DNA from 2 places in the Selenomonas sp. oral taxon 478 genome. Region 2 is predicted to be linked to the other one. Evidence: riboswitches for the same ligand, from Rfam matches in the RefSeq annotation. Region 2 holds a riboswitch; the other holds the start of a gene.

Region 1 (4,837 bases), 390 kb from region 2:
TACGTCGGGGGTTGTGGCAGGAGATCCGTACAATGCACGCAAATACATAACCAAACGATATACGACACAGCTAAACTATAAGGATCGAGCTTGGAAAGGCAGCCTGTATTTCAATACGGGGACAGTGGCATACAACGGTCCCGATTATATCAAATCGGACGGGACACCCAATGGACGAACGGATAAACGGGAGAAGAATGTGACATACGGCATGGATCTCCAGCGTACCTGGCATGTTGGTGGAAAGTCCACAGCAATTGCTGGATTCAGCATGGAACATGAGACATACGCGCTCCTCCCTGCATTCAGTACAAAGACAGGAGCACGTTATGTACGCAACAATTGGGGGCTGTATGGGCAATGGGAGCAACGCTTTGATGCAAAGAATACGGGTATCTTCGGTCTGCGCGAGACGTGGACGACTGGAGCAGCACGAGGGCAGAACTACAGCAACCTCAGTGCCTCGGCACAGTGGCTGCATAAGCTGAACCGTGACAGCAGCGTCTATCTGAATGTCAGTCAGTCCTTTGTGATGCCGACTTTCTCCCAGATGTACCCCAATAATGATATGCAAAGGCCTGCACCGAATCTGAAGCCGGAGAAGGGCATCAACTATGAGATCGGATGGAAGAAGAATCACGGCGGACATCATTGGAAGGCGGCGCTCTTCCATATTGATGTTAAGGACAATATTACAGCGTCTGTGAACAAAAGGAACAACACACAATATGCCTATGTCAATGAAGATTTTCGCAATACGGGCATCGAACTGTCCGACGAGATTCACGGGAAAAACGGATTTTCCTATCACTGGGGTGTCACATGGCAGAATCCCCAGATCAATAACTCTGATCGAAAGGGCGGTGGGTGGTACCGTACCTTTGGTAAGCTACAGTTGACGGGCGGCGTGACCTATCGAAAGGACAAGTGGACTTCCTCGCTCACGGCAAGCTATCTTGCAAGTCGCGTGGTTTTGCCGTCACAGCAGCTGCCTAGCCCGGTCAAACCTTATCTGCTCACAACATGGAACACATCCTATGCCCCCGATGAGAACAACGAGATCAGTCTGCGCATTGACAACGTGCTCGACCGCGATGACACGACGATGCACAGCGGTCTCCGTTACCACAGCGCACCGATCAACTACCTCCTGAGCTACAGCTACAAGTTCTAACCATGCTTACCTTAACCAATCTCTCTAATGCGGACTGCGATGTGGAGCATATCCTTCACGGCGATACTGATGCCCTTCCTGCCATTCTGCAGGAACTGGGGCTTGACGGCATCGAGTTCATGCTCTGTGCGACGTGGGATCGCACGCTGTTTTCGCCCACGTACATCAAGGGCGTACATCTCCTGTTTTGGCCGACGTGGGTTGATTTTTGGCGCGGGGACCGTTCTGCACTCATGGCAGAGTTCGGCAGCGAGGACAATATCCGAGGCTATTACGGCTCGTTGGATGTTGCCGACTGGGTGGAGGGCTGGCGGGAAAATCTGCGGCGGGCGGCAGAATGTCAGCCGCAGTATCTCGTCTTCCACGTCGCGCATAACTGCACGTCGGAGATGTATACGCGCATGTTTTCTGTCACAGATGAGGAAGTTATTCGCACGGCCATCGAGCTCGTCAATGCGATTGCCGACGAGATACCGAGGGGGTGTAAACTCCTCTTTGAAAATTTCTGGTGGCCGGGGCTGACCTTTCAGAAACCACAGCTTGCCGCTGAGCTATTGGAGTGCGTCAGCTATCCCGATACGGGCTTTATGCTCGACACGGGACATCTGATGAACACGAACTTGGATCTGCAGAGCGAGGCGGAGGGCGCGGCATACGTGCAAAAGATCTACCGCGAGCTTGGAGAATTGGGAAAGCGCGTCTATGGCATTCACCTGCACCAGTCCCTCTCAGGGACATATACGCGGGAGATGATGCGGCGGCATGCAGGATGGAAGACGCCGCTCGACTGGCAGACGGCGATGGACTACGTCATGCATGTCGATCAGCATCAGCCGTTTCATACCGACGCAGCATGCAGTATCGTAGATACTGTCCAGCCAATGTATCTCGTTCACGAGTTCCAGCATCGTTTCCGCGATGATCTGGTGAGTAAGCTGCGCATACAGCAGCGCGCCGCAGCGCACGACCGATAGATTCAGGTTCACTGCATGGTGTGTCTTCTCCCTTTTATCGAGCACTGCTTTGTCATGTATTCGTAGTGCCCTATATCGGGATTTAGTGTTGTTGGTATGTTTGCGCTTGACAAGATAATAAATTCGTATTATAGTACGATAGGTTGAATTACTGGAAAACCGAATATTGTCGAGTTAGGTGTCAAAGACTTAATAGAGAATTCGGTGAAGGCTGTATGGCAGTATGCCATGCAGACCGATGCCGAAGCGGTCCCGCCACTGTATCAGCGAGTGAGCCTGCAGGGCGCGCAGAGATGATCTGCCGTCCCAATTTGCCACTGGAGGAATGTCCTCTGGGAAGGCGCAGGTGAACGATGACCTGGAGCCAGGAGAACTGCCTAGTTATGAATCACTGCTTGTACCTGCGAGAGACGGGGAAGGGATTCTATCGCGAGCGTATATTGTTGCGCCCGAATCATGCCTTTTCGTGAGTCTATCCCCTTTCTGTATCGCAGGAAGGGGATTTTTATTTTCTATGATTCATGCCATGCATCAAGAAGATACGTCAAGATGCTTGTGCTGAATTTATCAGTGCTTCCTGAATATGCTTTTCTCTGACTGACGAAGTGCATCCCTTCGCAGCAGATGAATAGATGTATACAGCCTTGCAGTAATGTGTAATGTTTTAGGAGGAGATTACGAGATGAAGAGATTGTGTTCAAGGAAGAAGCTAGGAGCAGCGCTGACAGCAGCCCTCAGTGTAGGCGTTCTGTCTCTGGGCAGTCATGCATTCGCAGCCGATGCGAGTGATACGGCAGATGAACATGCTCTGGGGGAAACGGTCGTCACGGCGACAAGAACCCCGAACAAGGAACTCAAGACGGATGCAAATATCACGGTGATTACAGGCAAGGACCTCGAGCGCCGCCATTACACAGACCTCACGCAGGCGCTGCGCGATGTGCCGGGCGTTACGGTCAATGCGTATGCACCGGCGGGATATAACAACAGCAGCAAATTCTACATCAACGGGTCGGAGGACGTCGTCTTTCTGATCGATGGGGTCCGCCAGAACTATGCGGGGGGCTTTTCGGCCTCTTTGGCATCTGCGATGAAGGATCTTGGCGGCATCGACCGCATCGAGGTACTGCACGGCTCGGCGTCGACGCTCTACGGCTCGGATGCGAAGGGCGGCGTTATCGACATCATCACGAAGAAGGCATCGGGGATGAAGACGACGCTCGGCATCGGCTACGGCAGTTATGGACGTCAGCAGTACAGCATCGCGAATGCGGGCGGTGAGCACGGATGGGACTGGCGCATCAAGTACCAGAAGGATAAGAGCGGAGACTTTTCGGATGCGCACGGCAATACGGTGCCGTCTCATCTGGATGCGGACTCGGTCAATCTTCACCTCGGCAAGGATCTGAGCAAGGCATCCTATCTTGCCTTCAATCTGCGCTCATACAAGGACTCGGATCGCTATCAGGCACTCTATGAAAAGCAGCAGGGGCTCAATGTCAATCGCGGGAACTATGATTATTTGGATGGCGATTTGATTTGGAATGTGAAAATCAATGACACGACCAAGAATCAGATGAGCATCTCGCGCAGCAAATATGATTATGATATTTTCACCTATGGCATGTGGACTCCTGCGGGATCCAGTTATGATTTTAGTGATTCGACATGGAGATTCAGCGACCAATTCGACAAGAAGCTCGGCCACCATCTGCTGACGGCCGGCTTCGAGTTCACAAAGGATGATACGACGATCAAGAACGGCGGCATTGTGAGCATCGATGATCGTACGCTCATCAACCGCTCCTTCTATTTACAGGATCAGTGGAGCATCCTTCCGACGCTGAAACTCACAGCGGGTATTCGTCATGACAGCAACTCGTCCTTTGGCAGTCACAACAGCCCGAGTGTCAGCCTCGGCTATGACATTGATCCGATGACGCACGCCTATGCTTCTTACAGTGCGTACTTCATTACGCCGACGCCGAATCAGCTTTATGCACCGACATACGGCAATCCAAACCTCAAGCCCGAGTCCGGCAACACGAAGGAGATCGGTATTGCCCGTGACTTTGGCAGGGGGCTCAGCCTCACGGCGAGCTACTTCAAGCGCCACTCGAAGGATCGTATCGGTTACCATCCTGTGACATACGTGAACATCAATGTCGGCGATGAGGATGCCCATGGCTGGTCGCTGCAGCTTGCGAAGCGCGTTGACTCGCATCTGCGCGCGCGCCTTGGCTATACACGGACGCATGTCGGCAAGACGGAGCAGAGAGGCGTGAATGCAGACGGTTATCTGCCCGAGGATCAGTGGAACATCGGTGTCGACTACCGCAACCGTGCATTCGATGCGTCGCTGCTTGCGCGCGGGATCGTTGGACGCCCGGGACCGGTACGCGGTGCTTTCCCGACGGATAATTACTGGGTCGTCGATCTTGCAATGAACTACCAGATTGCCGACGCAACAAAGGTATATCTCAAGGCGAACAACATTTTCAACCAGTTCTATGCCGAGCATTCGAATGTAAAGTGGGGCGGCCCCGGAGAGTGGTGGACGGCACCCGGACGCAACTTCATGATCGGCGTGGAGCAGAGTTTCTAAGAACCATGTCATTTCCCTCCGGCAGCGTTCCCGTGTGGTGCGCCGTCGAGGGATATCATAACTTTATCACACTGTAACTCCCCT
Region 2 (4,837 bases):
GCCCACGAAAGAAACAGCGCACGATGCAACCCGTCTCCGCAGAGAGCGTACACTCGATATCTGCAAAATCCAGGCGTGTGAGGATGTCGAGACAGGAGAGATAGATCACGACCACACGTACACCGAGCAGGCGTGCGGCATCGCGCACTGCATCTCGGATCGTTTCCTCCGCCGTTCCGAGCACGTAATCCTCTGCCCGCACAGCGGCATAACGAAACCGCCCGCATGCACCGATCTGCATTGCGCGATGGTAGATGGAGCGAAAACAGATGAGTGCCCCCCCTGCGACAACGATGAGATCACGCCGTGCCCACAGGCGGTCGAGACTTGTGTCAAAGTCCCGAATTTCCTCAGCGAGAATCGGCTGCATCGACATCCTCCTCATCGTGAAGCAATTCCTCTCCGCCCTGGTTTCCGTTCTCCTCCCCAAGGATTTCAAGGAAGAGATTCATTGCGGGGCTGCGCCATTTATTCCGATGGACCCCGTAGTATGACGTGACAGTCATCGGATCCGACTGCGCGGCAGCCAACCGACCGAGAGCCATGCGTTCCCGTGCCGCATGATCCGGCAGCAGTGCAATCCCCATATCGTTCTCAACCAGATTGATGATGGTCTGCGTGCTTCGCAGCTCAATCATATTCGTAAACGAGATCCCCCGCTGTCGCAGATAGTCATCTGCCAGCTACCGAATCTCGCCCGGATGCAGCATCGTGATCAGCGGCATCTCGTTGATCTCCATCTCCCGCTCACGAAAGTTCGGACACCATACAGCAGCACCAACCGACGTATAGAAATGCACGGGGCACTCCTCAAACCCCCGGAACGCAAGGTTCTCCTTGTCTCTCTCCTGAATCGTGTATGCGAGACCGACATCGATCTGCCCGTCACCGAGTGCCGCAACAACATCGCGGCTCGTGAGCGAGCGCAGGCGCAGATCGACGCGCGGTGCATGCGCGTGCAGACGTTTGAGCAGGGGCGGCAGACGGAAGCAGAGCAGCGACTCCGGCGCGCCGACTGTGAGCGTCCCCTGATAGGTTGCAATACCGTATTGAAAGCTTTTGACCTTCTTCACTGCAGCAAGCACCTCATCCACATACGGAATCAGCTCCTCGCCCGCCTTTGTCAGGATCATGCGCCGCCCACTTTTCTCAAAAAGCGGTACGCCCGTCAGCTTTTCCAGCTGCGCGATGTGGAACGTAATCGTCGATGGCGTGTAACTGAGGAGACGCGCCGCCTTTGTAAAGCTGCCCGTTCGTACAATTGTCTTGAACGTCGTGAATATCTTTAGCTCCATCCGTATCTATCCTCATTGGCAAGTACGAAATACTCAAAAAAATGTAGAGAAGAAATCGTTCATTGTAAAATGAAATTGGACACATAAAAAGTCGAACATACAAAATCGTTCCGGCAAAACACCTTTGCCAAGACCAGTATATTCGACGCTCATTCTACCATAAAACACCGCGTATTCAAACATCTAAACGTCAATCAGCGCGTACAGTCAAGCCGATGATTCGACTCCTTCCGCCTCTCTCTTGACAATAGGCAGAAGCAGTGATATTCTTCCTCACGGAAGCCATCATCACGACAAACAGCATACTGATGAATCAGGTGTCGCAAGACTCAATAGAGAAGCCGGAAGAGCCGGCGCGGTCCCGCCACTGTGTCAGCGAGCGAATCTGCAGGAAACGTCACTGAGGAAACTTGGGAAGGCGCAGAGGAGCGATGAACTGGAGCCAGGAGAACTGCCTGATCGACGATCACCGTCTGACCTGCGAGCGACGGGGAGGGGATCTGCGTCTTGCGTCGGATCGATCCGCATCTTTGCGGCGTCGTTTCGGCGGTGATTTTATGCACTTCAGCGCTGCATGCGGCGAGGCAAGGATATTTTGCAGTCTCTTCTCTCATTTGCAGAAAGGGGCTGCCTTTATTTTGCGAATGTCCAAGACGCAAAACAGCACCTCTTCTCGCAGACCTCGGACGTATGCTCTGCAAGTCCGCAGCTTCCATGGGCGTCGCAGGAAATGCTTTCGGCAAAAGGGGGACTGCGACGGAGAACTCATATTTTTGATGGGGTGAACACATGAACACGAAGAGAAGAAATGCACTCATCACGATCGGCGTCGGACTCATCCTATGGTTCCTGCCGATTCCTGACGGAGTCACACCACTTGCCTGGCATTTGCTTGCGGTCTTTATCGCGACAGTGCTGGGCTTTATCCTGCATCCGCTGCCGATCGGCGCGGTGGCCTTCATCGCGATTTCCTTCTCCGCATGGGCAGGCCTGCTAAAAACGTCCGATGCCTTGGCAGGCTACGGCAACAGCACGATCTGGCTGATCGTCTGCGCGTTCCTCTATTCCCGCGGCTTCATCAAGAGCGGACTCGGCAAACGCATCGCCTTCCGCATCATCGAAGCGATCGGCAAAAGTGCGTTATCGCTCGGCTATGCCATTGCCTTGAGCGAGCTTGTGATCTCGCCCGCGACGCCCTCGGCCACAGCGCGCGGCGGCGGAATCCTCTATCCAATCGTGCGCTCCCTCGCGGAGGCACTGGGCTCAAAACCCGGTGAGAGCGCACGCCGCATCGGCACCTACCTCATGCAGGTCGGCTACCATACGGACGCCGTGACCTGCACGATGTTTGTGACCTCGATGGCGGGCAACCCGCTCTGCGTGGCGCTCGCAGAGAAGACGCTGGGCGTTCAGGTCACGTGGATGGGCTGGGCGAGCGCCGCAATCGTGCCGGGACTCATCGCGCTCCTGCTCGTCCCCTATGTCATGATGAAGCTTTCGCCGCCCGAACTCGTGCGTATTCCCGACGCCAAGGATCTGGCACAGCGTGAGCTTTCCGAAATGGGGCCGATGAGCCTTGCGGAAAAAGGGCTCTCCGTCATCTTTGTCGTCTCTCTCGCACTCTGGGCAAGCTCCGGCCTCACGAACATCGACGCGACGCCCGTTGCCATGGGCGCAGTCTGCCTCATGCTGATACTCGACATCATCAACTGGCAGGACGTCATCCAGGAAAAGGGTGCATGGGACGCGATGTTCTGGATGGGCTCTTTGATGACACTCGCTTCGGCTCTCGCAAAATCGGGCATCATCACATGGATCGCCAATGGTGCGGGCGCGGCGATTTCCTCGCTCGGCTTCGGTTGGCTTGTTTCCTGCCTCATCATCCTGCTCTTCTACACCTACATCCACTACGCCTTCGCCAGTGTCACGGCACGCATCAGTGCCCTCTATGCGGCATTCATCGCTGTCAGCGTTAGCGTCGGTGCACCGCCCCTTTTAGTCGCCATCATCTTCGGCATCTTCGCCGATGTACCGATCTCCCTCACGCATTACGGCAACGGCTGCGCCCCGATCTACTTTGGCGGAGGCTATGTCTCGCAAAGTGAATGGTGGAAAAATGGCTTCATCATGACGACCATTACGACGCTGATCTACCTGACAATTGGCGCGGCATGGTGGAAAGTCTTGGGCCTTTGGTAAATAATAAATCAGTGGCAGCCCCCTACACGGGGGGCTTTTTATTTGCCGTTTCCCCTCCCGTTTCCCATAAACAGGACAACAAACTCTTTTAGACTCCATTGGTCTGTCATAATAGTCTCTTGTAACAGAATCTTGATATAATTCCAGAATAAGAAAATTATAAGGCAGGATATGGGAAGATGGCTAATGATACTTTGCAAAAGTACAAGAGATCCCAAACGCTAGTAGGCGACTGGGATCTCCTGTAAAATAAAAAATTTTCATGCTGATGTATGAACAGAGCTCCTATTTTATTCGAAAGGTTGAACTTCCTCAACTCGTGCATCCATGTTCTTGTAATGAAACGCAGACGCCCAAGCAACAAGTGGAAGTAGTATTGGATTGATTTCCATATTAATATGATTCAAAAGACGACTTGCTCCAGCTTGTCGTATTGCTTCATCTGTAATTTTTTTATTAGCCGACTTAAGGGATGCATAGCCTTGACGCTTCATATAGTGACTGTCGCTTCCATAAAATAACCAAAAGCTATGCCCCTCATCAATGGTGGACCGTTCACCAGCTGAAGCACGATTTTCCTGCCTGTTCCCCATGAGTTTTTTCTCATAAGCATTTAGGATAAGATGAGCAACATCAAAGCTCAGGCGATGGTCGGCATCCATGACTTTGAGGACAGTTTTCTCTTTCTCCGTCAGTTCATTCCATGGATTTGAATAAGCATCTCTTCTATAAGGCGAGCGCTTATGTTCCATATGAGCTCCATGAAGGAATACCTCCTTCCGCTCATCTGAACTCAACAGCATATAAGGTACATCCTGCAAAATGGTATCGCTGATATGTATCCCCGCATCTTCGACCAGCTTTTTGCGAGTCTTCCAGTCCTCCGTATCCATCAACTTGTCGATGATGGGAGCTTTGGGGTACGGCTTTCCGTTAAGAAAAGCATCAATATATTCATCCATTGTTGCCGGAACCAGTTGGAATAAGATTCGTCTTTTGCTGTTTACATCGTTTGTCAAAACAAACTGATCTAACAGCTCAATCTGTTCCTCAGCTGCATCCTTATAGACAAGCATGTCCGGCAAATAATAAGAGGGCACTGTCATTTTAGTTAGATCCCTTTTCATACGGTTAATCCTGATTTCCTCGAATTTTCTTCACTCCAACGATACTATCCTAGTCAACAGACAAACAAGATTCATCCTGTACTTCTTTTGCACGATCTGGTACAATACGATCAGATAAAGCATTTAGTGAATTGCCTCCGTTAAGGGAATCGCCCTTATCCGATTGCCTCCGCTGAATGCTTTTTCCTGTATATTGATGAGCACATCCATACATAG

Evidence for each region. A riboswitch is a leader RNA that binds a small molecule or an ion and turns the genes downstream of it on or off. The one in region 2 is predicted to bind cobalamin.
Region 1: it holds a riboswitch for cobalamin, as region 2 does, so the genes downstream of both, ADJ74_RS07635 (TonB-dependent siderophore receptor) here and ADJ74_RS09400 (DASS family sodium-coupled anion symporter) in region 2, are expected to answer to the same signal.

Annotation. Positions count from the first base shown of each region.
Region 1 covers NZ_CP012071.1:1,640,123-1,644,959, forward strand. The annotation lists gene ADJ74_RS07625 (TonB-dependent siderophore receptor) at 1-1,174, shown strand, start outside; gene ADJ74_RS07630 (TIM barrel protein) at 1,177-2,148, shown strand; cobalamin riboswitch at 2,308-2,544, shown strand; gene ADJ74_RS07635 (TonB-dependent siderophore receptor) at 2,831-4,753, shown strand.
Region 2 covers NZ_CP012071.1:2,028,422-2,033,258, reverse strand. The annotation lists gene ADJ74_RS09410 (nitrogenase component 1) at 1-376, opposite strand, end outside; partial or broken gene ADJ74_RS11685 (LysR family transcriptional regulator) at 351-1,295, opposite strand; cobalamin riboswitch at 1,594-1,769, shown strand; gene ADJ74_RS09400 (DASS family sodium-coupled anion symporter) at 2,085-3,494, shown strand; gene ADJ74_RS09390 (hypothetical protein) at 3,785-4,621, opposite strand.